Regions from separate parts of the Agrobacterium sp. 22-221-1 genome, predicted to be linked through region 1. Evidence: riboswitches for the same ligand, from Rfam matches in the RefSeq annotation. Region 1 holds a riboswitch; each other region holds the start of a gene.
What was found. A riboswitch is a leader RNA that binds a small molecule or an ion and turns the genes downstream of it on or off. The one in region 1 is predicted to bind cobalamin.
Positions count from the first base shown of each region.

Region 2: another riboswitch for cobalamin. It lies ahead of bluB (5,6-dimethylbenzimidazole synthase); the one in region 1 lies ahead of ACQZ5N_RS08680 (DUF1636 family protein).
Region 3: another riboswitch for cobalamin. It lies ahead of metE (5-methyltetrahydropteroyltriglutamate--homocysteine S-methyltransferase); the one in region 1 lies ahead of ACQZ5N_RS08680 (DUF1636 family protein).

Region 1 covers NZ_JBNWCL010000004.1:276,206-283,889, forward strand. The annotation lists gene cobN (cobaltochelatase subunit CobN) at 1-1,014, opposite strand, end outside; gene cobW (cobalamin biosynthesis protein CobW) at 1,017-2,054, opposite strand; gene ACQZ5N_RS08680 (DUF1636 family protein) at 2,051-2,476, opposite strand; cobalamin riboswitch at 2,598-2,812, opposite strand; gene cobO (cob(I)yrinic acid a,c-diamide adenosyltransferase) at 2,947-3,564, shown strand; gene ACQZ5N_RS08690 (cobyric acid synthase) at 3,566-5,023, shown strand; gene cbiB (adenosylcobinamide-phosphate synthase CbiB) at 5,010-5,975, opposite strand; gene cobD (threonine-phosphate decarboxylase CobD) at 5,974-7,020, shown strand; gene ACQZ5N_RS08705 (L-fuconate dehydratase) at 7,002-7,684, opposite strand, start outside.
Region 2 covers NZ_JBNWCL010000025.1:1,068-8,751, reverse strand. The annotation lists gene ACQZ5N_RS24375 (NAD+ synthase) at 1-952, shown strand, start outside; gene ACQZ5N_RS24370 (glyoxalase superfamily protein) at 1,208-1,585, opposite strand; gene ACQZ5N_RS24365 (TolB family protein) at 1,774-2,604, shown strand; cobalamin riboswitch at 2,805-2,986, shown strand; gene bluB (5,6-dimethylbenzimidazole synthase) at 3,064-3,780, shown strand; gene ACQZ5N_RS24355 (DUF2865 domain-containing protein) at 3,975-5,078, opposite strand; gene ACQZ5N_RS24350 (NADP-dependent malic enzyme) at 5,215-7,530, opposite strand.
Region 3 covers NZ_JBNWCL010000003.1:334,621-342,304, forward strand. The annotation lists gene xylF (D-xylose ABC transporter substrate-binding protein) at 1-267, shown strand, start outside; gene ACQZ5N_RS07270 (sugar ABC transporter permease) at 447-1,760, shown strand; gene ACQZ5N_RS07275 (ATP-binding cassette domain-containing protein) at 1,779-2,561, shown strand; cobalamin riboswitch at 2,623-2,834, shown strand; gene metE (5-methyltetrahydropteroyltriglutamate--homocysteine S-methyltransferase) at 2,935-5,283, shown strand; gene ACQZ5N_RS07285 (hypothetical protein) at 5,475-5,708, opposite strand; gene ACQZ5N_RS07290 (helix-turn-helix domain-containing protein) at 5,803-6,240, opposite strand; gene ACQZ5N_RS07295 (hypothetical protein) at 6,367-7,512, opposite strand; gene ACQZ5N_RS07300 (TfuA-like protein) at 7,509-7,684, opposite strand, start outside.

The sequences.
Region 1 (7,684 bases):
GCGCGCCTGTTTGAACGAGATTGCACCGGCGAGAATCCGGCCATCCAGTTCCGGCAGGACGACATGCATGGCAAGATCGGCGGGATTGAGACCGCGCGCATTTTCCGCCCATCCGTCCCGCCGCGTCGTCGCCATCACCACCTGAAACACCGGCACGCCGAGACGGTCGAACAGCGTTGCGCCGTTTTCATCCGTCTGGCTGGCGAAGGCGGTGGCGGCAATGATGGCGGCGGGCTTCAGATCGGGCAGCACCGTTTCGAGAAAACGGAGCGCCTCGCCATCCTTCAGGCCACTGACAAAAATCGGCAAGGGTGCAAAACCGCGCTGCGAGAGCGCCTCGAAAAGCGCGTCCACCGGTGCGGCATCTGCCGCCAGAAGCATGGAACGGTAAAAGAGGATGGGCAGAAGGGACGCACCGTCGGGAAAACCCGCGCAAGCTTCCGCCCTATCCACAACGCCCCTGCCGGGCCGGTAGAAACCGGCTTTCGGCAGCGGTTCGGCTTCAATATCCGGCCATGCCTCACCCCTTGCAAGAGCGGCGAGACCAAGGGCAAGCCGGTCCATATTCTCCTGCCCGCCCTCGCGAAAGAAGGAGAGGACCGAGGCCAAAGTCCGCCGATCGACGGTCGAGGCCGCTTCGAGTTTCTCGTCCCTTTCGCTGCACTCACCCGGCAAAAGCAGAAGCTTGATGCCGCGCCTGCGTGCAAGAATGGAAAGCTGATCGACACCGTAACGCCAGCGTTCCGCACCGCCGAGAATTCGGATAAGAATAACCCTGGCATGTTCCGCCGTCTTTTCGATCCAGAGATCGACCGACATGGGATGTCGAAGCTCGGAGAGGTTGGCGGCTGACAGGGAGGGGAGCGCACCCTCTGTTCGCCGCCAAGCCTGTTCCAGCCCGGCCAGATCGCTTGCCGAAAAAGACAGTACCACCACATCCGACCGGGGCTGGTTGAGATCAACCGGCTCGATCAGGTCGTCCAGAGACGAGGATGTGGTGGCGAGAATGTGCATCGTCAGGCGGCCAGCATCTGTTCGATCTTTTCGCGGTTGATGCCCTTTTCGCCGATGACGACGAGGCGGCTGCGGCGTTCCTCACCCGCAGCCCAAGGGCGGTCGTAATAATGGTTGACACGGCTGCCGACAGCCTGCACCTGCAGGCGCATCGGCTTTGCGGAAACCTCGATGAAGCCCTTGATGCGCAGGACATTTTCCGCAGCCGCCGTCTCGGCGATACGGGCTGCCAGCGCTTCCGGATCGGTCACGGCCGGCAGATCGATGACGAAACTGTCGAAATCGTCATGCTCGTGGTCGAGTTCACCGTCATGATGGGTACGGCGGTTTTCGATATCCTCTTCCACCGCAAGGCCAAGACCGATCAGCACGGCGGGGTCGATGGCGCCATTGGAAGCCACGACGATCTTTGCCGCCTTCGGCAGATGTTCGAGAACATGCGCCTTGGCCCTGTCCAGGCCGGCATCGTCAAGAAGATCGGCCTTGGTCAGCACGATAAGATCGGCGCAGGCGACCTGATCCTCGAAAACCTCTTCGACCGGGTCATCGTGATCGAGCGCCTCGTCATTGGCCCGTTGGGCCGCGAGTGCTTCCATGTCGTGCGCCACCTGCCCTTCGGCAAGGGCAGCGCCATCCACCACGGCCACGACGGCATCCACCGTCACGCGGCTCTTGATCGCCGGCCACTGGAAGGCCTGCACCAGCGGCTTCGGCAGGGCGAGGCCCGAGGTTTCGATGAGGATATGCTCCACCTTCGGCTGGCGGCTCAGAATCTGTTCGATGGCGGGCTGGAAATCATCCGCCACCGTGCAGCAGATGCAGCCATTGGCCAGTTCGACGATGTTTTCTTCCGGGCAGCTTTCAATACCGCAACCTTTGAGAATCTCGCCATCGATGCCGATATCGCCGAATTCGTTGACGATGATCGCCAGCCGCTTGCCGTCCAGCTTTTCGAGAAGGCCGCGCAGCAACGTGGTTTTGCCAGCCCCCAGAAAGCCGGTGACGATGGTGCAGGGAACGCGGTCCAGAAGGGTGCTCATGATCTCTCCTCGGTAAAATCGAATGGGGGAATGCGCGCCACCATGCCGCGCTTTAAGGGTTCGGGGCGGCCGCGCCAGGGCATCAAACCGTCGGGGGCGGCAGCCAGCAGCCGCGCGCCGGTCAGCAAATCTTCCGCGTCACTTATTGTCAGCCCGCCAAAAACATAGGACCAGCCATCGGTGCTGCGCAGCACGGCGCTAAGCCCGCGCTTGCAATTGGCGAGGCAGTTGACGGAACGAACGGTGACACCCGTTTCCTCCGCCTTTGCGATGACGGCATCGGCGAGGCGTGAGCCGGGGCGCGGTTCGGCATTGGGGTCGGCTTCATCGCGACAGCTTCTGCAAACGAAGACGGTCACGCCGGACGCCGTTTCGTCCTGCGTGTTTCCGCCTGCACATGAAGATGTCGCTGAAATATCCAAACCGTATCGTTTCCCGCGCCTTGCAAAAAAATCTCGGGGGTGCGGATGTCGAATACGGTAAGCGGACAGGCGCAAACCGGATGTTCGATCTAACCGACTGACCGGAGCACCCCGCCCGGCAGACGTTTTTCCTGAAACGGCAGGTCTCCTGGCTCGCGGCTTTACACCCTGACACCGCCTTCCCGAACCCGTTGAGGTGTCCAGTGGCTTTACGGTGCGGGCTTACCGCTTACAGTTGCGGGGGCAGCCACGGAATGACCCGGTAGTCGGGCTGGAACCGTGTTCCCTCTTAGCTTTTCCCGTTGCCGGGAAAAGACCGTCAGTCCGTTACCCTTAGGCTGAACGGGCGTGAGGGTCAATGCCGCGGCCCTGTGGCCCGCACATTGCCGGGTGCGGCAAATTGGGTATAGTCGCCGCTCCGAACGGCGGGGGCACCGGGTCCCGCACCGCTGGATGAAAAGGAAAACGCGATGACACGCGACATCAGCGACAGCGAAGCCGAACGTCACCGGCAGAAAATGGTCAACCGCAAGACGGTGCAGGACGCCGAGGTTGCGGAAAAGACCATCGAAAAAGGTCTGCTGATGATCAATACCGGCCCGGGCAAGGGCAAATCCACCGCCGCTTTCGGTCTTGCCCTGCGCATGCTCGGCACCGGGCGGCGGGTCGGTGTCGTTCAATTCATCAAGGGCGCATGGTCGACGGGAGAACAGCAGGCGCTGACTTTGTTCGGCGACAGGGTCGTGTGGCGCACCATGGGCGAAGGGTTCACCTGGGACACACAGGATTTGAAACGCGACGTCGCAGCGGCGGCAAAGGCCTGGGAAGAAGCCAAGGTACTGATGGCCGACGAGACCATCGGCCTGCTGATCCTCGATGAGCTGAATATCGCGCTCCGTTACGATTACCTGCCGCTGGAAGAGGTGGTCGAAACGCTTTCTAGCCGCAGGCCCGATCTGCATGTCATCGTTACCGGCCGCAACGCCAAGCAACCGCTCATCGACGCGGCTGATATGGTGACGGAAATGACCCTCGTGAAACATCACTTCAAGGCGGGCGTGAAGGCGCAGGCGGGGATAGAATTCTGACATGGCTGCACGTGTGCTGATGTTTCAGGGAACCGGCTCGGATGTCGGCAAATCGCTGATGGTGGCCGGCCTTGCCCGTGCCTTCGTCAAGCGCGGCCTGTCCGTCATGCCGTTCAAACCGCAGAACATGTCGAACAATGCGGCGGTCACCGCCGATGGCGGCGAGATTGGCCGCGCGCAGGCGCTGCAGGCACGGGCGGCGGGCGTGCCGCTTTCCGTGCACATGAACCCGGTGCTCCTGAAGCCACAGAGCGAGACCGGCGCACAGGTGGTGGTGCAGGGCAAGATCGCCGGAAATGCCAAAGCGGCCGATTATCAGCACATGAAGGCCGGGCTGATGCCGCGCGTGCTCGAAAGCTTCAACCGCCTGAAACAACAGGCCGATCTGGTGCTGGTGGAAGGCGCGGGCAGCGCCTCAGAAATCAACCTGCGTGCCAATGACATCGCCAATATGGGTTTTGCGAGAGCTGCGGACGCGCCTGTGATCCTGATCGGCGATATCGACCGGGGCGGCGTCATCGCCAGCCTCGTCGGCACCAAAGTCGTGCTCGAAGCTGAAGACGCGGCGATGATCGAAGGTTTCATCGTCAATCGCTTTCGCGGCGACCCGGCCCTGTTTTCGGACGGCATGCGGATAATTGAGGAAAAGACCGACTGGGCCTCCATCGGGCTCCTGCCGCATTTTGCCGACGCCGCTAAGTTGCCGGCAGAGGATGCTCTCGGGCTTTCCGGCCCGGCTGAGCGGAAACCTAGCGCAAAGATCCGCATCGCCGTGCCGATCCTGCCGCATATTTCCAATTTCGACGATCTCGATCCGCTGGACATGGAACCGGATGTCGAGCTCATCCGCGTGCGGCCGGGCGAAACCATTCCCGCCGATTGCCGACTGGTACTGCTTTGCGGCTCGAAAACCACCATCGCCGATCTTGCCGTGCTGAAAAATACAGGGCTCGACATCGATATCAAGGCGCATGTGAGACGCGGCGGCTATGTTCTGGGCCTCTGCGGCGGATACCAGATGCTTGGAAAAACCGTTGCCGATCCCGAAGGCATCGAAGGACCGCCGGCAACAGTCGACGGGCTCGGCCTGCTGGATGTCGACACTGTTCTGACGGGGGACAAAAGGCTGGTTTCCGTTACAGGGAAAAGTTTCGACGGTGTTGATTTATCCGGCTATGAAATGCATGTCGGTGAAACCACGCGCGGAACCGACAGCCTGCCTTTTTCGAAAATTGATGGGCATGAAGACGGCGCTGTGTCGCCTGACGGCCGCATCTTCGGCACCTATATTCACGGCCTGTTTTCGGATGACCGCCAACGCGGCGCGTGGCTTGAGCGGCTTGGCGGACAGAACACGGAACTGAACTACGATGCGCAGGTGGACGCCGTTCTTGATCGCCTCGCGGCGCATATGGAACAGCACCTCGATCTCGACCGTCTGCTCGCTATAGCGCGATAAGGATCGCCAGAAGTCCCAACAGGCCGATCAACAACAGGTCGGCAACCCGCGCAAGCCGCAGCGCCCTGCGAATGTCGCCGGCAACCAGCGCCGCCCTGCCGCCTTCGCCCATGAAACGCGCCTCGATCATCTGCCCGCCATAGGAGCGCGGCCCTGCGAGCGCAAAGCCGAGAGCGCCAGCCAGCGCCGCCTCCGGCCAGCCGGCATTGGGAGAACGGTGATGATGGGCATCGCGACGTATCGCTGCCATGGCCCCGCTAGGTGATGCGCCCTTAACAAAAAACGCCGCGACCACGAAAAGACCGCCGCTCAGCCGTGAGGCCGGCAGATTGACCAGATCGTCCAGCCGGGCGGAGGCCCAGCCGAAGGCCTCATGGCGGGGTGAGCGATGGCCGATCATGCTGTCGGCCGTATTGATCGCCTTGTAGGTCGCGCCGCCCGGCAGGCCCAGGAGACCGAGCCAGAAGGCGGGCGCGACGATGCCGTCGGAAAAATTCTCTGCCAGACTTTCGATCGCCGCCCGGCAGATCGCCGCCTCGTCCAGCTTTTGCGGATCGCGCCCGACGATCATCGATACCGCCTTGCGGCCGCCTTCCACACCCTCGCGCTCCAGCGCAGTGGCGACAGCCTCCACATGCTGCTCGAGACTTTTCTGCGCCGGCAGCGAAGCGCCAAGCACGGCGACCAGCAAAAGGCCGAAGGGCAGGAAAAGCAGAACGGATTGCGCTAACCATGCGACAAACAGCGTCAGCCCGGCGAAAACAACGAGAGCCGCCACGCCTGCCCCCTTGCGCTGTGAAAATGACGCGCTCTCCCGGTTCCATTTTTTGTCCAGCAGCGCGATAAGCGAACCGATCCAGGTGACGGGATGGCCGATGCGTTTGAACAGCCAGTCCGGATAGCCGGTCAGGCGTTCGATCACGAGCGACAGGAAAGCGAGAGCAAAAAACATGGGCGAGACAGTACCAGAAAAGGCGAAAGCTGCGATCCGTCACGGCGGCAATCTCGGCAGGGCGCGTCTGATGTTTCCTGAAGCGCCGGAACCGTGGATCGACCTTTCGACCGGGATCAATCCGCACTCCTATCCGCATTCGCCGGTCCCCGCCAGCGCATTCGCGCGCCTGCCGGAACCGGACGCCGCCGAAAAATTGAGACATCTGGCCGCAACGCATTTCGATGCGCCTTCCGCCCGGCATGTGGCGCTTTCCCCCGGCACCCAGATGCTGATGCCATTGCTGGCCCAGATCGCTATCGCCCACGGGGCCAAGAGCGGCGCCGTGCTTTCACCCGCCTATGCGGAACATGCCCGGACCGCACGCATGGCCGGACTGGCTGTGACCGAGGTGGAAAACATCAACGCGATGTCGGCTCATGACTATGCCGTGGTGGTCAATCCCAATAATCCCGATGGCCGCATCACGGATCGCGCTGCATTGTTGTCGCTGGCCGAAACCATGCGCCGCAAGGGTGGACTGCTCGTCGTGGACGAAGCCTTCATAGAGACGGGACTTGCCGAAAGCCTCGCAGATGCCGCCGGTCAGGATGCGCTGGTGGTCCTGCGCTCCTTCGGCAAGTTTTACGGCATGGCGGGCGTTCGGCTGGGTTTCGCGATTGCGCATCCCGATATCGCTGCCGACCTGGAGGCAAGGCTCGGCCCCTGGGCGGTTTCCGGCCCGGCGCTGCATATCGCGACACAGGCTCTTGCGGATGGGGAATGGCAATCATCCATGCGTCTGCACCTTGCCGAAGACGCCCGGCGCATGAACGCCATGCTGGAGAAAGCGGGGCTGGCAATTGCCGGCGGCACACCGCTGTTTACTCTGGTGCGGGCTCCCCGCGCCGCAGACCTGTTCAGCCATCTTGGCCGACACGGCATTCTGGTCCGCATTTTTGATGAAAGGCCGAACGACATGCGTTTCGGCCTTCCCGGTAGAGAAACGGAGTGGCAGCGGCTCAAGGAGGCGCTGTCATCCTTTGACTATTCCTCGAAAGTGTAGGTCTCAATGGACTCCGGCTTCATTTCGATGGAGAAGCCCGGCAGTTTCGGCGGCATGTAAGCGGCATTTCTGATATCGCAGGGTTCGATGAAGTGCTCGTGCAGGTGGTCGACATATTCGATCACGCGGCCTTCCTTCGTGCCTGATACGACCAGATAGTCGATCATCGACAGATGCTGCACATATTCGCAAAGGCCGACGCCACCGGCATGCGGCCAGACCGGCAAATTGTATTTGGCGGCGATCAGCAGCACCGCCAGCACCTCGTTCAGCCCGCCCATACGGCAGCTATCGATCTGCACCACATCGATGGCGCCCTCGGCGATGAACTGCTTGAACATGATACGGTTCTGGCACATTTCACCGGTCGCCACCTTCACCGGGCCGATGGCGGCGCGGATCTTGCGATGGCCGGCAATATCGTCCGGGCTGGTCGGCTCCTCAATGAAGAATGGCTTGGCGAAGGCGAGCTTCTTCACCCAGTCGATTGCCTGATCTACTTCCCATACCTGGTTGGCGTCGATCATCAGGTAACGGTCGGGACCGATCACCTCACGGGCAATGGTGAGGCGGCGGATGTCGTCTTCCAGATCGCGGCCGACCTTCATCTTTACATGGTTGAATCCGGCATCGATGGCTTCCTGGCAAAGACGGCGCAGCTTGG
Region 2 (7,684 bases), on a different contig from region 1:
GGCCACACTTGCCGTCACCGACTGGAAACGCACGGCAGACGGCTGGCATTGCGACAGCGGACCTTTCTCGAAGATTCCCGAAGGCGAGGAGGCGGACTATCGAGCCTGCATGCTGGGCTTCCGCGATTACGTCAACAAGAACGGTTTCAAGAGCGTGGTTCTCGGCCTTTCCGGCGGCATCGATTCGGCCATCTGTGCCGCCCTTGCCGTCGATGCGCTGGGCGAGGAGCGGGTGCGCTGCATCATGCTGCCTTACCGTTATACATCGGAAGAATCGCTGAAGGACGCGGCCGATTGCGCCAAGGCGCTGGGCTGCCGTTACGATATCGTGCCGATTTCAGAGCCGGTGGAAGGATTCCTCTCGGCGCTTTCCGATCTCTTCGAGGGCACGGAAGAGGGCATTACCGAGGAAAACCTGCAGAGCCGCACGCGCGGCACCATTTTGATGGCCGTCTCGAACAAGTTCGGCTCCATGGTGGTGACGACGGGCAACAAGTCGGAAATGTCGGTGGGTTATGCCACGCTTTATGGCGACATGAATGGTGGTTTCAACCCCATCAAGGACCTCTACAAGATGCAGGTCTATGCCATTTCCAGCTGGCGCAACGGTAATGTGCCGCCGGGCGCGCTCGGCCCTTCCGGCGAGGTGATCCCCGCCAATATCATTTCCAAGGCGCCCTCGGCCGAATTGCGCCCCAACCAGACCGACCAGGATTCGCTGCCGCCCTATCCGGTGCTGGACGATATTCTGGAATGCCTCGTCGAGAAGGAAATGTCGGTCGAGGAAATTCTGGCGCGCGGCCATGATGTGGCGACGGTGCACCGGGTGGAGCATCTGCTTTATCTCGCCGAATACAAGCGCCGGCAATCGGCGCCGGGCGTGAAGATCACCAAGAAGAATTTTGGGCGTGACCGGCGTTATCCGATCACCAACCGGTTCCGGGATCGGTGATTAAACAGGTAGCGCGGGTAGGGAGATGTTTTGCCCGGCGTTGCCGTGCGTTTCTTCTCCCCGCCCGGGAGAAGGTGGCCCGAAGGGTCGGATGAGGGGGCAACGCTGCCGTAACTCACTGCCCTTGCCCCCTCATCCCGCTGCCGCGGACTTCTCCCGGGCGGGGAGAAGAAACAAGGGGCATGCGCTCGTTCCACAAAAAGCCTTCGTGTTTAAGCAAGCGGCGCGGAGAAAACCCCGCGCCGTTCGCTCATCTCAAATAACCTGCCCCACATCGATGCGGTTGCCATCCGGGTCTTCAAACACAAAGGCGCGCAGGCCGTAATCCTTGTCCTGCAGGCCCTTGATGATGCGCAAGCCCTGGCTCTTGCAGAGCGCATGCAGCGCATCGACATCGCTCACCATCATATGCGCCACATTGAAGGGTGCCGCCTTGTGGGTGGGCTGCAATGTCAGGTGCAGCTCGGCATTGCCCTGTTTGAGGATCATGAAGCCGACGGGGGTGCCGTTTTCGGAGGTCTTTTCAAAGCCTAGAACACCGACATAAAAATCATGGGCCTTTTCGATGTTTTTGACAGGAAGCATTGCGGCGATCCGGCCGAAGCGGATGCCGTGATCGGCGATGGTATTCATCGCGGAACCTCGGTTTTAGGAGAAACGGCAAGGGTCGCGGACGGTGCCGGAGCGCTGGCGTTTTTTCCGGTTTGAATTTGCAGGACGGTGCCTGCCGCCCTAGGATCATAATCATGGCGATGGCGGATGCAAACGGAATGTCTGCACCGGGCGCTTTGAACGAGACACGGACACGCCCGGGAGGCAGAATGCGCAGCTCCATCGAAATCTTCAACATCCGCACCCGGCAGATGCGGGTGGTGTGGCAGACGCCCGATCTTTTCGAAGCACCGAACTGGTCGCCGGATGGAAAATATCTGCTGCTGAACAGCGAAGGGCTGCTTTACCGCCTGTCCCTTGCCGGTGATGCGTCGCCGGAAAAGGTCGATACCGGCTTTGCGACGCTCTGCAACAACGATCACGGCATTTCGCCGGATGGTTCGCGCTACGCCATTTCCGACAAGGTGGAATTCGGCAAGAGCGCCATTTATCTCATGGCCTCGACGGGCGGCGCGCCACGGCTGATGACGAAAAATCTTCCCTCTTACTGGCATGGCTGGTCGCCGGATGGGAAAGGTTTTGCCTATTGCGGCATTCGCGATCAGGTCTTCGACATCTATTCGATGGATATAACAAGCGGTGCCGAGACGCGGCTGACCCATGGCGAAGGCCGCAATGACGGGCCGGATTATTCGCCTGACGGTGAGTGGATCTATTTCAATTCCAGCCGCACCGGGCGGATGCAGATCTGGCGCGTGCGGGTGGATGGCTCCGCCGTCGAGCGCATCACCGACAGCCTCTATGGCGACTGGTTTCCGCACCCGTCTCCCAAGGGAGACAAGGTGGTGTTCGTTTCCTATGACGGCGATGTCTTCGATCATCCGCGCGATCTCGATGTGCGGGTGCGGCTGATGGATATGGATGGCGGCAATGCCGAGACGCTGTTCGAACTTTTCGGCGGGCAGGGCACGATGAACTCGCCCAACTGGTCACCGGATGGGGATGAGTTCGCTTATGTCAGGTATTTCCCGGTGGAATGATGCGGTAAAAGGAGGACCCGTCATTCCGGCCTTGAGCCGGAAACCAGTCGACGCGCGTCTGCGCGGCGAAAAGACTCCTCTCAGCCCAAGGACTTGGGCTGGCTGGATTCCGGCTCAAGGCCGGAATGACGGAGGTGAGGGGTGCCATGGTCACATCGCCGCATCGCCCGCAAAGAAGCTTGCATTCGCAAACTTTTTTGCCCATAGCTTGCCTGTCAGGTGCCCGCCGTTGCGGCGGGAGAATCGGGAATCCGGTGAAAGACCGGAACGTGCCCAGCGCTGTGAGGCGGACGTTCTTTTTTAAAGCCACTGGAGCAATTCGGGAAGGCGAAAAGGGCGGATGAAGCCTAGTCAGAAGACCGGCCTGACGGGATAGACCGAACCGCGCGGACGGCGGCAGGTTGTTGTCGAGGCGGGGTGCGCATTTGCGCCCGGCCTTCGCATTGTTGGGGATAAACGATGCCAGCCGATTCGTCCGTAAGCAATCCGCCCTGCGCCAGTTCGTTCGATCATGCGCTCTCGCCCGCCCGCCCGTTTTCCTGTGAGGAACGCGAGGCGATTTATCGTGCCATCGAGACCCGTCGCGACGTGCGCGACCAGTTCCTGCCGGACCCGCTGCCGGACGATCTGGTGGAGCGTCTTTTGAAGGCGGCCCATTCCGCGCCCTCGGTCGGTTTCATGCAGCCGTGGAATTTCACCCTCGTCACCGATGGCGCGATCCGTCAGGCGGCCTTCGTGGCCTTCAGCCGCGCCAATGAGGAGGCGGCGGCGATGTTTACGGGCGAGCAGCAGGCGCTTTATCGCAGTCTCAAGCTTGAAGGCATCCGCAAGGCGCCGCTCAGCATCTGCGTCACCTGCGATCCGACGCGCGGCGGCAAGGTGGTGCTGGGCCGCACCCATAATCCGCGCACGGATGTTTATTCCACCGTCTGCGCCATCCAGAATCTCTGGCTCGCGGCGCGCGCCGAAGGCATCGGCGTCGGCTGGGTCAGCATTTTCCACGATAGCGACATTCGCACCATTCTCGATATTCCCGACCATATCGAAATCGTCGCCTGGCTTTGCCTCGGCCGTGTCGATGCGCTCTATAACGAGCCGGAACTGGCGGTGAAGGGCTGGCGGCAGCGCGTGCCGCTGGAGGAACTGGTGTTTCGTAACCGCTGGGGCGGGGTGTAGAAGCGGAGGCCTGTGAATAAGGCGGGACGTTGCCGCGTGTTTCTTCTCCCCGCCGGGGAGAAGGTGGCCCGAAGGGTCGGATGAGGGGGCAAGCTCTCCGAATATCGCTGACGCCGCCCCCTCATCCCGCTGCCGCGGACTTCTCCCCCTCGGGGAGAAGAAGCAAGGGGAGCGCGCTCGCTCCGCGATGTATGTCACTGCTGCGGCTGTATACCCTTCAATGCCGGGTTCTTCAGGTCGATCCGGCCCGTCTGGTCGGGTAAGAACTTCGGGCCTATGACGCGGACGCGGCTGTCGTTCGGGTCATAGTCGCGTTCGGGAACGGGCTGTTCCGGCGGCTTGGCGGCCTGTTGCTGTTCGGCGGGTTTCTCAGCCTTGTCAGCTTGCGGTGATGGAATGGTGGTGATGCCGGAATAGGGTTTTTCGGGCTGCGGCCGGGCGGCCTCTTCCTGCTTTTGCATTTCCTTGTGATAGGCGGCCATGTTGCAGGCGCAGCTTGGCGCTTTTGCCGTGGCGTTTCTGTAAGCGAAGGCGGTTGGCAGGTCCCTGTAGGGTTTGCCTGTTTCTGCAGACACCATATCGGCGGTTTCCTGATCCGTCATGGAGTGGAAATAAAGCTCCGTCTCGGTCCCCGGACACATCTTTTCGCACTGCTCCGCCTGGGCGCGGAAATCGAGCGGCGAAGCATTGGAGGCGATGGGGAAAAACGAGCCGTCGCAGGTGCGCACGCAGAGGGTGCGAAGCCCGCCCTCGGCGGCGGCGTTGGGGTAGGGCGAAAGCCCCGCCTGTCCCGGATCGTCGCCATTCTGCCGAAACGCGTCGGGATAACGCGTCACATCCGGAGGCGGTGGCAATTGCGTTTCCGTTTGCGGCACGGTGTTGCAGCCATTCGCATCGAGGGCGGCGAGAATGCGCTGACGCCTGATGTCGCCGTCGTCGCTACGCGCGGCCGCCATGGCGTCGTCGCGGTCACGGATGATGGCGTTGCGCTCGCTTTCCGCTTCCGCCAACGCATCGCCGATTTCGGCGCAGATACCGGCATTGGGATTGCCATAGACGATGACGCTGCCGGATGAGCAGCCATAGCCGCGCAGGTCGTTCCTGATCTTGCGGATGACGATGTTCTGGCGGGCGAGCGCATTGGCATAACGGCGCACCTCGGCCGTATTGCCGATGACGCGGGGCGGTTCGCGCAATTGCGCATAAAGCGTATCGCAGACCTGATCCGCAAAAGCGGCGGCCGGGGCGATGAAAACAAGGGGAAGCAGGAGGCCGATGATGCGGCTGCGGCGGGTCAATTGTTCGATCCGTTCGATGTCCCCGGCCGGTGGCAGGGGCGTTATACTTCACGACATCCGTGTTTCGGGAAGATAACATAAGCTGTTGCCGCAAGGCGGCAACAGCCAGTTCAAAATTGCGTTAATGCGGCCTCTATCACACCGAAGGATGCGATGCCTGCACCACGGCAAAGGCCGCCATGTTGACGACGCCGCGCGAGGTGACGCTGGGCGACAGGATATGGGCGGGCAGGGCCGTGCCGAGCAGGATCGGGCCGACATGCAGGCCCTCCGTCAGCGTGCGGGTGACGCCGAGGGTGATGTTGGCGGCATCGAGGTTCGGGAAGACCAGCAGGTTCGCTTCGCCGGTCAGCACGCTGTTCGGCATGGCGCGCTTGCGCAGCGCTTCCGAAAGGGCCGAACCGCCCTGCATTTCGCCATCCACTTCCAGTTCCGGTGCGGCTTCCTGCACGATCTTCAGGGCGCGGCGCATCTTGCGGGCGCTTTCGGAATCGCGCGAACCGAAATTGGAATGGCTGGCGAGGGCGATCTTTGGCGTGATGCCGAAGCGGCGGATTTCCTTGGCCGCGAGAATGGCCATTTCCGCCACTTCCTCGGAGGTCGGGTCATAGTTCACGAAAGTGTCGGTGAGGAACAGCGCGCCCTGCTGGGTGATGAGCAGGCTGAGGCCGGCGAAGGAACGCACGCCTTCCTGCTTGCCGATGATCTGGTTGACGTCGCGCAGGTGGCGGTCGTAACGGCCTTCGAGGCCGCAGATCAGCGCATCCGCTTCGCCGCGCTTCACCGACAGCGCGCCGATGACGGTCGTGTTGGTGCGCACGATGGTGCGTGCTGCTTCCGGGTTGATGCCGACGCGGCCGACAAGGGCGAAATAGTCATCGACATAGTCGCGGTAGCGCGGATCGTCTTCCGGGTTGACCACGGCGAAATCCGCATGCGGGCGGATGCGCAGGCCGAAGCGCTTCAGGCGCGTTTCGATGATCTGTGGACGGCCGATGAGGATCGGGATGCCGGTGCCTTCTTCCAGAAGCACCTGGGCGGCGCGCAGCACGCGCTCGTCTTCGCCTTCGGCAAAGATGATGCGCTTCTTTTCGGCGGCTTTCGCGGCATTGAAGACTGGCTTCATGATGAAGCCCGAGCGCCAGACGAAACGGTTCAGCTGATCGAGATAGGCTTCGAAATCGGTGATCGGCCGGGCGGCGACGCCGCTTGCGGCGGCAGCGCGGGCAACGGCTGGCGCAATGCGCAGGATGAGGCGCGGATCGAAGGGCGAGGGGATGAGGTAGTTCGGGCCGAAGACCGGGGTTTCGCCGCTATAGGCTTTTGCCGCGACTTCGGAGACTTCCTCGCGTGCCAACTCGGCGATGGCCTGCACGGCGGCCATCTTCATTTCCTCGTTGATCGTCGTCGCGCCGCAATCCAGCGCGCCGCGGAAGATATAGGGGAAGCAGAGCACGTTGTTGACCTGGTTCGGGAAATCCGAACGGCCCGTGCAGATCATCGCGTCCGGGCGGGCCGCACGTGCAGCCTCCGGCATGATTTCCGGATTGGGGTTGGCAAGCGCGAGGATCAGCGGGTTTTCCGCCATGCGCTCCAGCAGTTCCGGCTTCAGCACGCCGGCGGCGGAAAGACCGAGGAAGACATCCGCGCCGTCGATGGTTTCGGCCAGAACGCGCTTGTCGGTCTTCTGGGCGTAAACTTCCTTCCACTCGTCCATCAGCGTGTTGCGGCCGTCATAAACGAGGCCTTCGATGTCGTGGACCCAGATGTTTTCTTTCTTCGCGCCCATGGCGACGAGGAGGTTGAGGCAGGCAAGGGCTGCCGCGCCGGCGCCCGAGGCGACGATCTTGACGCTCGAGAGCGATTTTCCGGCGAGTTCCAGCGCATTGGTGACGGCGGCGGCGACGATGATCGCGGTGCCGTGCTGGTCATCGTGGAAGACCGGGATATTCATCTTTTCGCGCAGCTGGCGTTCCACCTCGAAACATTCCGGCGCCTTGATGTCCTCAAGGTTGATGCCGCCGAAGGTGGGCTCCAGCGCTGCGATGGTGGAGACCATGTCGTTGATGCCGGGCGCATCGATTTCGATATCGAAAACGTCGATGCCGGCGAATTTCTTGAAGAGGACGGCCTTGCCTTCCATCACGGGTTTGGAAGCGAGCGGGCCGATATTGCCGAGGCCGAGCACCGCCGTGCCGTTGGAGATGACGGCGACGAGGTTGGCGCGGGCTGTATATTCCGCCGCCGTTTCCGGATTTTCATGGATGGCGAGGCAGGGGGCGGCAACACCCGGCGAATAGGCCAGCGCCAGATCGCGCTGGTTGCCGAGCGGCTTGGTGGCCTGGATTTCCAGCTTGCCGGGACGCGGATAGCGGTGGAAAAAGAGCGCCTGTTCCTCGATGTCGGCCTTTGCCGTGTTGGCGGGCGTGTTGTTCTTATCGTGAGAGGTCATTTTCCACCGTCATGTCTGGTTCAATTCCGGACCCCTGAATACAACAAACTTCCCCGTGGTACAGCCGTTATTTGACCGCACCTTATGCAAATGCGGCCATGGCTTATTCGCGTTTTCGTGAAGGCTTTCGTCATATTCCCTATAAAAACCGGCG
Region 3 (7,684 bases), on a different contig from region 1:
ACGGTGTCGGTCTGGAAGGACAGCCGTGAACTCGGCAAGGAAGCGGCCGGTATCGCGCTGGAACTGGCCGGCGGCAAGAAAATGACGGAGATCAAGGGCGTCACGGCCTTTGATGGCGGCCCGAAGAAGGTCACGATGCAGTCGGTCTTCCTGAAGCCGATCGCCATCACCAAGGACAATCTGAACGTCGTCATCGATGCCGGCTGGATCAAGAAGGAAACGGCCTGCCAGGGTGTGAAGGCCGGAACCGTCAAAGCCTGCGATTGATCGAATAGGTCCCGGTTCGGGCGCTGCGCCATGGTTCATGGCGCGGCGCCTTTAGAGCATTTCCAGGAAAAGTGGGCCCCGGTTTTCCGTTCGGAAATGCGCCAGAACAAAGATTTGGAGCGTTTTCGCGTTTCAGGGAAAGCGAAAACGCTCTAAGATGTGAGGAGCACCGGCAGTTCATGGCCGATATGACCCAATCCAATTCCACAACGTCGCAAAAGACGGAAAAAACAGGCTCGATAACGCGCTTCATCAACGCCACCGAGCTGGATACCAGGCTGCTCGGCATGGTCGGCGCGCTTCTTCTGATCTGGATCGGATTTCATATCCTGTCCGGCGGGCTGTTCCTGACGCCGCGAAACCTCTGGAACCTCTCCGTGCAGACCGCGTCCGTGGCCGTCATGGCGACCGGCATGGTGCTCGTCATCGTCACCCGCAATATCGACCTTTCGGTCGGGTCGATCCTCGGTTTTTCCGGCATGATCATGGGTGTCATGCAGGCGGAAATCCTGCCGCAGATCCTCGGCTTCGAACATTGGGCGACATGGATCGTCACGCTTATGGTCGGCATTCTCGTCGGCGGCGCCATCGGCATGTTGCAGGGCTCCATCATCGCCTTCCTCAACGTGCCGTCCTTCATCGTCACGCTTGGCGGTCTGCTGGTCTGGCGCGGCGGCACATGGTTCATCACCAGCGGCCGCACCGTGGCGCCGATGGATTCAACCTTCCGCCTGATGGGCGGCGGCACCAGCGGTTCGATCGGCGCGACATGGAGCTGGATCGCCGCGGTCATCGCCTGCGTCGCCATCATTGCGGTCATCCTGAACTCCCGCCATCAGCGCCGCCGTTTCGGCTTTCCGTTGCGGCCCGTCTGGGCGGAATATTTTCTGGCCGCGCTCGGTTGCCTCGTCGTCATCGGTTTCGTGGCGGTGGTCAACAGCTACCCATGGCCGGTCAACATCGCCCGCAACTATGCCGATGCCAATGGCATCGCCTGGCCTGAAGGCGGTCTGTTCATTTCGCATGGCATCGCCATTCCGGTGCTGATGGCGCTTGCCGTGGGTGCGGTCATGACCTTCATCGCCACGCGACTGCGTTTCGGGCGTTATGTCTTCGCCATCGGCGGCAATCCGGAAGCGGCCGAACTCGCCGGCATCAAGACCCGCTGGGTGACGGTGAAAATCTTCACGCTGATGGGCGTTCTGTGCGCCATCGCGGCGGCCATCTCGACCGCCCGCCTCAACGCGGCCACCAATGCCCAGGGCGAGCTGGACGAGCTTTACACCATCGCGGCGGCCGTCATCGGCGGCACCTCGCTTGCCGGCGGTGTCGGAACCATAGCGGGCGCGATGCTCGGCGCGCTCGTCATGCAGTCGCTGCAATCCGGCATGGTGCTGGTGGGCATCGATACGCCCTTCCAGCGCATCGTCGTTGGTGTGGTTCTGGTCGTCGCCGTCTGGCTCGACACCATCTACCGCGCCCGCGCCAAGTAAGAACCGAGGAGAACTCCTATGACGGACCAAGTCACGCCCCTCGTGGAAATGCGCAATATTTCCATTTCCTTCGGCGGCATCCACGCGGTGGAAAACGCCTCTGTCGATCTTTTCCCCGGTGAGGTGGTCGCCCTTCTCGGCCACAATGGCGCGGGCAAATCGACCCTTATCAAAATTCTCTCCGGCGCATACCGGCGCGATGGCGGCGATATCCTCATCAATGGCGAGGATGCGGATATCCGCAATCCCCGCGACGCCAAGAAATACGGTATCGAGACCATCTACCAGACGCTCGCCGTGGCCGACAATGTCGATGCGGCCGCCAATCTTTATCTCGGTCGCGAGCTGAAGACGAAATGGGGCACGCTTGACGATGTCGCCATGGAAGCCTCGGCCCGCGAGGTGATGGGGCGTCTCAACCCCAATTTCCGGCGGTTCAAGGAACCGGTGAAGGCGTTATCCGGCGGCCAGCGGCAGTCTGTCGCCATCGCCCGCGCCATTCTGTTCGATGCCCGCATCCTCATCATGGACGAGCCGACGGCCGCACTCGGGCCGCAGGAAACGGCGCAGGTGGGCGATCTCGTCAAGGAGCTGAAACGGCAGGGCATCGGCATCTTCCTCATCAGCCACGATATTCACGATGTCTTCGATCTGGCCGACAGGGTTTTCGTGATGAAGAACGGAAAGGTGGTGGGCCATGCCCGCACGCAGGATGTCACCAAGGACGAAGTGCTTGGCATGATCATTCTGGGCAAGGTGCCGGCCGGTGCGGTGCCGGGGCCGGGTGCGGTCGCGCTCTGAATTAGGTGAAATAAAGATATAAAGATTTCTTTATGTCTATTGACATCGTGACGCCCGTGGTGAGAAATGCGGGTGTCATGGTTCTCCGGGCCTGATTATTTCAATCCTGGAGCTAAGAGGGAATCCGGTGCGCCGACGATCGGCAAGACCGGAGCTGCCCCCGCAACTGTAAGCGGCGAGCCTTTGTCCAACACGTCACTGGGTAACCCCCGGGAAGACGGACAAAGGCGACGACCCGTAAGCCAGGAGACCTGCCAGGACAAAATAACGTCCACGGGCGGGGTGTCCCGGTGGTTGCTGCAATGGTCCGGCAAAGGCCGGGCCTGCACGCGTCCGCTTTACCCATGCCCCCACAACCAAATGGGGTATGACAATGCCAGACAAGACCATTCCAGTCGCATCGCTCGGTTTTCCGAGGATCGGACGCCATCGCGAACTGAAGTTCGCGCTTGAAGGCTTCTGGTCCGGCAAGATTTCCGAGACGGAACTGCTCGAAACCGCTGCCCGGCTGCGTGCCGAAAACTGGGCGCTTCAGCGTGAGAAGGGGATTACCCATATCCCGTCCAACGATTTCTCCCTCTACGATCATGTCCTCGATACGGCCGTGATGGTGGGCGCCATTCCATCCCTTTATGGATGGGCGGGTGGGGATGTTTCCCTCTCCAACTATTTCGCCATGGCGCGCGGCAGCCAGAGCGAAGGGCATGCAGGCTGCGGCCATGGGCATGAAGGACATTCGCATCATGGTCAGGGCGTTCCGGCGCTGGAAATGACCAAATGGTTCGACACCAACTATCACTACATGGTGCCGGAGGTTTCAGAGGATCAGCATTTCGTGCTCACCTCGCAAAAGCCGGTCGACCACTTCCTTGAGGCGAAGGCGCTCGGCATCCATACGCGTCCGGTCATTCTCGGCCCGGTCACGTTCCTGAAGCTTGCCAAGGCGCGCGAGGCAGCCTTCAAGCCTCTCGATCTGCTGGCAAGGTTGCTGCCCATCTATGAAGAGCTGCTGCGTCGCCTGCGAGCGGCCGGTGCCGACTGGGTGCAGATCGACGAGCCGGTCGCCGTGCTCGATCTTTCCGAGGGGGAGCGGCACGCGCTGGCTATAGCCTATCGGGCTTTGTCGAAGGCCGCGCCGGATTTGAAAATCTTGCTCGCCACCTATTTCGGTGGGCTTGAGGATAATCTCGAAGCCGTCGCAGCGCTTCCGGTCGCGGGCCTTCATATCGATCTGGTGCGAGCACCCGATGCGCTGGAGGCGGTGTTGAAGGCTTTGCCGGGAAATCGCGTCCTGTCGCTGGGTGTCATCGACGGCCGCAACATCTGGCGCGCTGATCTCGCTGCAATTATTACCCGATTGGAACCGGTGATCGCGGCACGCGGTGCGGCGGCGTTTCAGATCGCGCCGTCCTGCTCGCTGCTGCATGTCCCGGTCGATCTCGAACTGGAAACCGGCCTCGATGCCGATCTGAAAAGCTGGCTTTCCTTCGCCACCCAGAAGCTCGGCGAACTTGCCACGCTTGGCAGGGCTCTCGGTGAGGGCAAGGCTGCTGTCGCGACGGAACTGGAGGCTGCCTCCAAGGCCGTTGCCGCGCGTGCATCCTCGCCGAAGGTGACGGACGCCGCCGTGCAGAAGCGTATCGCGACGATTGGCGAGGCCGACAGGAAGCGGGTGAGCCCGTTTGCCGAGCGGCAGAAAGTGCAGTCGCAGGCCATTGCGCTGCCGCTTTTCCCGACGACGACCATCGGCTCCTTCCCGCAGACGCCGGAGGTGCGCAAGGCCAGATCGGCGCATTCCAAGGGCGCGCTGACGGATGCGCAATATGAAAAATTCCTGCAGAAGGAAACCGAAATGACCATTCGCTGGCAGGAGGAAATCGGTCTCGACGTTCTCGTGCATGGCGAGTTCGAGCGCAATGACATGGTGCAATATTTCGGCGAACAGCTTTCCGGTTTCGCTTTCACCCAGCATGCATGGGTGCAGAGTTACGGCTCGCGTTATGTGCGTCCACCCATTATTTTCGGCGACGTGTCGCGTCCGAAAGCGATGACGGTTCGCTGGTGGGAATATTCGCAGTCGCTCACCGACAAACCCGTCAAGGGCATGCTGACCGGGCCGGTGACGATCCTCAACTGGTCCTTCGTCCGCGACGATATCGCCAGAAGCCTGACATGCCGCCAGATCGCGCTCGCCATCCGCGATGAGGTCAATGATCTCGAAGCGGCCGGTGCGCAGATGATCCAGATCGATGAGGCAGCTCTTCGCGAAGGACTGCCGCTTCGGCACCGGCATTGGCAGGATTATCTCGGCTGGGCGGTGGAATGCTTCCGCATTTGCTCCAGCGGTGTGGGCGACCGCACACAGGTTCACACCCATATGTGCTATTCCGAATTCAACCAGATCATCGATGCCATTGCTGCCATGGACGCCGACGTGATCTCCATCGAGACCTCGCGTTCGAAGATGGAATTGCTGGATGCGTTTCGGACCTACAAATACCCGAACCAGATCGGTCCCGGCGTTTACGACATCCATTCCCCGCGTGTGCCGGCGGTTGGAGAAATGGTCGATCTTCTGGCGCTGGCGCGAGAGCGGCTTGACGACCGGCAGCTCTGGATCAATCCGGATTGCGGCCTGAAGACGCGTAAATGGGAAGAGGTCAGGCCGGCCCTGGTCAACATGGTCGCCGCCGCTGCCAAGCTTCGCCGCGCGGTGCTCTGATATGAATGGAGGCCCGGCGAGAACCGGGCCTCCATCATGGCTTCCGCCGGGAAAATGTGGGGGAGGGCATATGAATGCCTCTCCGGGAGGATGGAGCCAGCCGGACAGGCAGATGAACGTTTCCGGGCCTACGACTGGAGATCGGTGTGGAAACGCTCAATCCCGGCGGATTTACGCCGTTGCGAAAGCGCTCAATGCAGGTCGGCCTGTGCGAAGACGCCGACATTCAGCTCTGCGCTTACCGGCGGCAGACCCTGCTGATTGATGTCCTGGGCCAGCGACAACAATGCCATCTCCAGGAAATAGGTCGACATGCCCAGTTCCAGAGATTTCGAGCGCTGGCAAAGATAGGAAACCATCCGCCCGAGCGCCAGAATCTCGTCTGCATTGTCCTGTTCAAGTATAGCTGTGGTAGACGCCGCCATGATTCCCTCTCGACAGTCGACAGTATGAAAACGCGATAATGTTGCGTTGTTCATTTTCGACCACATCGAGCGTCACGCGAGCGTCACACCTGCGTCAATCGTCGTTTTTGTCCGCCGGCGCGGCGGCATTTTCCGCCGCTTCAGTCGCGGCGAGCGATGTCACGAGAGCGACGATGCTTCTGCGCACGGCGGCGCTCTTGATGCGCGAAAAGGCCTGGTTGAGCGAAAAGCCTTCATTCGAGGCCACGAAGGTCTGCATGGCATTGATCGTGCCAAGGGCCGGATTGGCCGGGTCGCCATCGGGCGTGGCATTGGCGAACAGGGAGCTGACCTCAACGCCGAGAATCGACGCAATGGCCTGCAGACGGGACGCGCCGACGCGATTGGCGCCCTTTTCATACTTCTGGACCTGCTGGAAGGTGATGCCCAATCGCCCGGCCAGCGCACTCTGGCTCATGCCGAGCGACTTGCGGCGCATTCTGATTTGTGCGCCGACATGGACGTCGATCGGGCTGGGTAGTTTGGCGTGCATTACAAATTCCTCCGGTTGAGGTTCTTAAATCCGATGATTATCAATTAATATTGTTGAAGGTATACATTCAACACAATTTCCACGGGTATTATGACGCTTTATTGACGAAATTGCACGATTTTTCGTTCATAATCGCGTGTATGGGCCGCGATTTATTATTTTTGTTGCACAACGCAACGCACCGTTGCGGCTGGAAAGATGGCTCCATCCGGCCACGCCGATGGTCTGAAAGCCGATTCTGTCCCAAATTTCTCGGTTCATTGCATCGAATTCCTCAAGCGACTCGGTATCGCCGAAATGCGGAACCCAGACGAATGGCCGTTTCTGACCGGAACGTATGACATTTTCAAGAAGGACATTGTTGTAAAGTCTGGGCAGGCATTTGTTGGTGTCGATGGCCGGCGAAAGCGGGATGGGATTTCGTTCTATCGCAAAGCCCTGCCGTGCGAGCCAAAGTGCCGAGGCGTCCAGTTTTCGTTTCAGCTCGGTTGCGGCGCGGGCATTGCATCCGCCATGCGCGACAGGGTCGGCAACGAGCAATAGCGGCCGGCCGCCGCTTCTCAGACCGGTGACGGAAACGAACTGGTCAACGTGGAAGCCGCATTGGTGCATTTTTTTGCCGGCAATCTCCGCTCCGCAAGTTTCCATCGCGGAAAAATCGGAAGAGACCGGGACTTTGCCGAGATCTTCCGGCCGATATCCGAAACTGAAGATGCTTCTGCCGTCGAGAGCCTGAATTTTTCGCCACCGCTGCGAAGGGATGGCGGCATTCCTTCCGATCCCCCTGTCATCCTGCAGGCTGGAATGGCCCACCAGTCGAAAATCCGGGCCGACAAGCTGGTTGCCCCCTGCCAAGGCGACATCCGAATGCGTGGTTGCCGCTCCCAGATATTCGGCCAGGCTGACACCGATGGCCTTCTCCGCCACCAGGACGAATTCCGCCGCAGCATCAACCGCACGCACATGGAGCATGTCCTGTATCCATGGATGCGAAATGCTGTCGTTTCCGGCAAGGGGTATAAGCGCGGTGCTGCAAGAGGCTGGCAGGCTGCCGAGCCAGTCTCGTGCTGACCCGAGACTGGCTCGATCGGTCACGATAACGGCGGTGATATCCGCAGGCAGGGCCGAGAGCAGGTTTCCGATTGGAACGAGCGGTGAAACAATGTCAGCGGCCCTGTTTTCCGCAAAAAAAGAGGCGGGTAGTGCGAGCGCAATCGTGCGGATCAGCCCGCCGCAATCGGGCATCAGAGGCAAGGGCTGGATGGCGCTCAAGACGCTTCGTCCCCTGCCGCCCGCCTTGCCGCCAATTGCTGGAAAAACATCGTATTCTGAAGCTTCCATGATGGCGGCGGTGGGGATGGCAACGTTTCGCCCTTGAGCGTTACCAGAAGCCTGGCCGCATCGTTTCTTTTGACGGAAACCGCATTGGCCGCGAGCAGATTCG